Regions from separate parts of the Klebsiella sp. B345 genome, predicted to be linked through region 1. Evidence: predicted binding sites of a transcription regulator. Region 1 holds the regulator's gene; the other holds the start of a gene.
What was found. The regulator Fur, encoded in region 1, represses iron uptake genes when iron is present. The targets are predictions, from matches to a motif close to ATAATAATGAGAACNACTATCAA.

Region 1 (3,091 bases):
TCACTCCACCTGGAACGCCAACCTCGACTTCCAGTCTGGTTATGCTGCCGATATGTTCGGTATCGACGTGGCGGCCTTTACCGCCATCGAAATGGCGGAAAGCAGCGAAAGCGGACACCCGAACGAAATTGCCTTCTCTTCACGAAATAAAGCGTATGACGAAGATTACTCTGGCGATAAGAGCGGGATCAGCCTGTATAAGGCCGCGGCGAAATTTAAATACGGCCCGGTATGGGCGCGTGCTGGTTATATCCAGCCAACCGGGCAAACGCTGCTGGCTCCGCACTGGAGCTTTATGCCGGGTACCTACCAGGGTGCTGAAGCCGGAGCCAATTTTGATTACGGCGACGCCGGTGCGCTGAGTTTCTCCTACATGTGGACGAACGAATATAAAGCGCCGTGGCACATCGAGATGGATGAGTTCTACCAGAACGACAAGAAAACCAAAGTCGATTATCTGCACTCACTGGGCGCCAAATACGATTTTAAAAATGACCTCGTGCTGGAAGCGGCGTTTGGTCAGGCTGAAGGCTATATCGACCAGTATTTTGCCAAAGCCAGCTACAAATTTGATATTGCCGGTACGCCGTTAAACACCAGCTACCAGTTCTACGGTACGCGTGACAAAGTCAGCAACGGCGGCAGCAACGATATTTACGACGGTACCGCCTGGCTGCAGGCATTGACCTTCGGTTACAAGGTCGCTGATGTGCTTGACCTGCGCCTGGAAGGGACCTGGGTGAAAGCCGACGGTCAGCAGGGTTACTTCCTGCAGCGTATGACCCCAACCTATGCGTCGTCCAACGGTCGTCTTGATGTGTGGTGGGATAACCGCTCTGACTTCAACGCCAACGGTGAAAAAGCGGTGTTCTTCGGCGCGATGTATGACATGAAAAACTGGAACATGCCGGGCTGGGCGTTTGGCGCATCATACGTTTACGCATGGGATGCTAAGCCGGGCAGAATGTCCACGCCGGACGCTTATTACAACGCGGATACCCGTCTGAAAGAGTCTGCCTACAGCCTGGATGCCATGTATACCGTCCAGGACGGGCGAGCCAAAGGTACGCTGTTCAAACTGCACTTCACGCAGTACGACAACCACTCCGATATCCCGAGCTGGAGCGGTGGTTATGGCAACATCTTCCAGGATGAGCGTGACGTGAAATTCATGGTTATTGCCCCGTTCACTATTTTCTGATGCCGTCGCGGCAGGCCTGAACCTGCCGCAACTCTGAGAGGTTAATGATGAAGAAACTATTGCTCATCGCACTAATGGCATCAGGGCTGGTAGCCTGTACGCAGTCTCCTGCGCCGAAAGAAGATACAAAACTGAAAGATGCCTACAGCGCCTGCATTAATACGGCGGAAGGTAACCCGGACAAAGTCCAGGCCTGCCAGAGCGTGCTGGATGTGCTGAAAGAAGATAAGCAGCATCAGCAGTTCGCCAACCAGGAAAGCGTACGAGTCCTCGATTACCAGCAGTGTATTCTGGCGACCCGCACCGGCAACGATCAGGCGGTGAAGGCGCGTTGCGACCAGATCTGGAAAGAGATCCGCAGCAACAATACCAAACCCTGATAACCTCCTGCCAACTCCGCATAATCAGTGCATAAAAAAAGCCAACCGTCAGGTTGGCTTTTTACTGTTTGCACGCGGGAAACTTATTTTTCCACCGCGTCGTGTGCATGCTCATCTTCGCGGCAATCGCCTTCTGCACAGTGGCCGTACAGGTACAGGCTGTGGTTGGTCAGACGGATGCCGTGACGGGTAGCGATTTCACGCTGGCGCGCTTCAATAGAGTCATCACTGAACTCGATCACTTTGCCGCAATCAAGGCAGATAAGGTGATCGTGATGATGCTGCTGCGTCAGTTCGAAAACAGATTTACCGCCTTCGAAATTATGGCGGGTAACAATGCCTGCATCGTCAAACTGGTTCAGTACGCGGTAAACGGTAGCCAGACCAATTTCTTCACCCATGTCGATCAGGCGTTTGTATAAGTCTTCCGCACTGACGTGATGGTTATCCGGTTCCTGCAAAACTTCCAGGATTTTTAATCGTGGAAGTGTGACTTTCAGGCCAGCCTTCTTTAATGCGGTATTGTTGTCAGTCATGCGGAATCTGTCCTGTTGCTAATCGATCTACTTCCATCAGCGGAAGTAATACAGAGAATCACCCGATGTAATGCGTCTCATTATAGAACTGCCATGTTGAAATGAAAACCGCAAGCATCGTGCCTTGTATGCTGTTAAAAACGAGGTGCCAGTTACAAACTGCGTCACCTGACCTCATCGAATCAGAGGACATTGTACAGATATGTGGTTAAAAGTTAAAAACTTGTAGCTATTAGTTTTATTGCTTTTACCTATCAAAACGGCGAAACCATAAGGTAACGCCGTTTGATCATTATGCGTTTTTGATTTCTTCGAGATGCAGCTCTTCAGAAACCTGCTTCACCCACTGCGAGACACGTTCGTTGGTCAATTCAGGCTGGCGATCTTCATCGATAGCCAGACCGACGAAGTGGTCGTCATCCGCCAGGCCTTTAGAGGCTTCAAAATGGTAGCCCGCCGTCGGCCAGTGGCCCACGATAGTGGCGCCGCGCGGCTCGATAATGTCGCGAATGGTGCCTAATGCATCACAGAAATATTCTGCATAGTCTTCCTGGTCGCCGCAGCCAAACAGCGCAGCCAGTTTACCGTTGAAGTCGACCTCTTCCAGCGTCGGGAAGAAATCGTCCCAATCACACTGTGCTTCACCGTAGTACCAGGTAGGAATGCCGAGCAGCAGAATGTCGTAGGCTTCCAGATCTTCTTTGCTGCTCTTGGCAATGTCGTGAACATCAGCAACATCTTTACCAAGCTGCTTCTGAATCATTTTTGCAATATTCTCGGTGTTGCCCGTGTCGCTGCCAAAAAAGATGCCGATGATTGCCATGAGTAAAATAACCTCTTGAAACTTAATAATGTGGTAGTGGCGTAATGCCCGCAGATAACGGCAATCATAGCAGAACAGGCGAGGGGGCGGAAACAGCAATCACGCCCGACTGCACACTCTGCTACATGAAAGCGTTTTTTTGAGGATTTTC
Region 2 (3,091 bases), 560 kb from region 1:
GACCAGGGTAAATTTTCCATTGCCGCTCAGGGCATTACGCAGTGCGCTGGTGGCATCGGCGGCGTTGAGAGAACCGTTGGTGCGGTTATTCACGCTGTCGACCAGCAAAATGCTCCCGGCACTGACGCCGCCGGCCTGCAGCATTTGCCCTGCCAGCGGTTGAACAGCAGCATTCCAGTCGTAATGACGCACGCGTGGCGCCGGCTGTGCCGGTTGCTGCTCGTGCTCGATCGGCCCCGGTTGCTCAGGAATGGTCGGCACCGAAGGCACCGTCGGGACCGTTGGCTGAGGCTGAGCGGGCTGCTCAGGCTTCGGCTTAGCCTCCTCGACGGGAGCAGGCTCTTGACGTTGCCCGACGCACCCAGCAAGGAATATCGCCAGTGCTGTGATTAACGCATAGCGACACATTTTAATCATTACAATTACCCCTTACAGATAAAGATAAAGGCGGGCTTTGTGCGCCCCCAGAAGATTTGCGCTGCCGTATAAGGTGACGGAGGAGCGTGCTGGCACCGTGATGCTGCGGGCCGGTTCCAGCGGATGCATTTCCAGCCCTCGTGCGTCATACCAGAAGAAGCGGTAATGCACGACGATCGGCTCCGACCGTTCATTAAACAGTCGGGAGGTGGCAGTGGCCTGAATCTCTGACGCGGTGACCGACGGTGGATCGGCGCTGATGCCCGCCGCCAGCACGTTGGATTCCATCACCAGCGTCTGTTGTTCGCCTACCGGGATTTCCGGATGTGAACCGCACCCAGCCAGGAGTACCGCCGCCAGAAGTGTGCCGAAATGAGCTGCGCGCATCGATTAACCTTTATGTGCCAGCATCGGACCCAGCGGGCGACCGCCCAGCAGGTGCATGTGGATATGGTAAACTTCCTGACCGCCGTGGCGGTTGCAGTTGACGATCAGGCGATAGCCGTCGTCAGCCAGACCTTCGTCACGCGCAATTTTCGCGGCAACGGTCATCATGCGGCCCAGCGCCAGTTCATGTTCAGTGGTCACATCGTTGACGGTCGGAATCAGGATATTGGGGATGATCAGAATGTGGGTTGGCGCCTGAGGGGAAATATCGCGAAATGCGGTCACCAGTTCGTCCTGATAAACCATATCCGACGGGATCTCCCGGCGAATGATTTTGCTAAAAATCGTTTCTTCTGCCATGACTGATTCCTTATAAATTTTTATACCGTGCTCTGGCCTGCCTCTGCAGATAAACGCGGATGCACAGGATTCGCCTAAGAGTATGAGCGAGTTACTCCCTCTCTTTCAACCTGATTGCGCTTTTTCTTATGCCACAACGCCGCTGGCTGCTGGCGGATTAATCATATCGCGGGTGACGACCTTTCGCCTGCCGCGCTGTTGCGTGTTGTTGAGAACTTTTCTTACGCTTATTTACACATTAAATACTAATGCGTATATTTCTCATTTGTATTCATTGAGAATGCAGTGCGCTCTAACACAACGATGACCGTGGCCGCAGAGCCCCGGCGCATAACAATAACCATTCGATTAAGGGTTCATGATGTCTCCCACTCTCCACTCCGGGGAATGGCGCCTCGCGCCTTCCCTGCTGGCTGTCGGCATTGCGCTGGCGCTGCACCCCACCCTCAGTTCCGCCGCCGACAACACTGAAGATACTATTATTGTAGAAGGCACAACGGACACCAGCGCTGAGGCGCAGCAGCAGGATTACAGCGTCAAAACCACCACTACCGGCACCAAGCTGCTGTTAGTGCCGCGGGATATCCCGCAATCCGTCAGCGTCATCAGCCAGCAACGCATGGAAGATCAAAACCTGCAGACCATCGGTCAGGTGCTAAGCAACACCACCGGGATCACGCAGCAGGTGCAGGACAGCGACCGTACGGTCTTTTATTCCCGCGGTTTTTTTGTCAGTAACTACGCCTACGACGACCTTCCGACCTCGATCAGCGAAGTGTGGAACTTTGGCGATACCACCACCGATACCGCGATTTATGACCGTATCGAAGTGGTGCGCGGCGCCACCGGCCTGATGAGTGGCTCAGGCAATCCATCAGCCTACGTCAATATGGTGCGTAAACATGCCGATAGCCGTGAGTTCAAAGGCAATGTCTCCGCCAGCTACGGCAGTTGGGACAAGCAACGTTACGTGCTGGACTTGCAGGCTCCTCTGGTCGAATCAGGCAACGTGCGTGGACGCATGATTGCCGGCTACCAGGATAACGATTCCTGGGTCGACAACTACCACTACCGCAAAAAATTCCTCTACGGCGTGATAGATGCCGACCTCACCGACAGCACCACCCTGTCGCTGGGCTATGAGTATCAGGAAAGCACCACCGAAGACCCAACCTGGGGCGGACTGCCGACCTGGTATAGCGATGGCAGCAAAACTCATTACAACCGTAGCGATACCGTTGCGCCGAACTGGGCATACTCCGATAAAGACAGCAAAAAGGTGTTCGCTAACTTCACCCAGCGCTTCGATAACGGCTGGGAAGCGCACATCAACGGTATGCACACCGATACTAACTTCGATACCAAAATGATGTACATGTACGGTTACCCGGATAAGGACACCGGAAATGGCATGGTGGGATACGGCGGCTGGAACCGCGGTGAACGTAAACAGGACGCGGTTGATGCCTTCCTGCGCGGGGGCTTTGACCTGTTTGGCCGCCAGCACGAAATGATGATCGGTGGCAGTCTCAGCCGTCAGCGTAACCACTACGATAACTCGCTCCCGGATTCGCTGTACGGGATGGTGGATGTCGGCAGTTTCCGTAACTGGAACAGCAATATTGCCGACCCGCAGTGGACCGACTGGCAGCTGTACAGCAAGGACGACATTCGTCAGTCATCGGCCTATACCTCGGCCCGCTTCTCGCTGGCTGACCCGCTGCACCTTATCCTTGGCGCCCGCTATACCAGCTATAACATTCGTTATAACCCTGCCGGTTCGCCGCAGACGCGCCTCGAAAGTACCAAAGATGATGTGACCCCGTATGCCGGCGTGGTGTATGACATCAACGATGCCTGGTCGGCCTATGCGAGCTACACCTCGATTTTCCAGCCGCAGGATAAGCGTGATGCCAACGGCCGTTAT

Region 2: a site for Fur is predicted at 1,407-1,429, ahead of fhuE (ferric-rhodotorulic acid/ferric-coprogen receptor FhuE). Genes of this name have one in related genera too.

The regions. Positions count from the first base shown of each region.
Region 1 is NZ_CP180443.1:4,490,564-4,493,654, forward strand. Features, by position in the region: gene chiP (chitoporin ChiP) at 1-1,201, shown strand, start outside; gene chiQ (ChiQ/YbfN family lipoprotein) at 1,249-1,581, shown strand; gene fur (ferric iron uptake transcriptional regulator) at 1,665-2,117, opposite strand; gene fldA (flavodoxin FldA) at 2,410-2,940, opposite strand; gene ybfE (LexA regulated protein) at 3,090-3,091, opposite strand, start outside.
Region 2 is NZ_CP180443.1:5,046,518-5,049,608, reverse strand. Features, by position in the region: gene lpoB (penicillin-binding protein activator LpoB) at 1-408, opposite strand, end outside; gene ACMYSO_RS23645 (YcfL family protein) at 430-804, opposite strand; gene hinT (purine nucleoside phosphoramidase) at 808-1,164, opposite strand; gene fhuE (ferric-rhodotorulic acid/ferric-coprogen receptor FhuE) at 1,523-3,091, shown strand, end outside.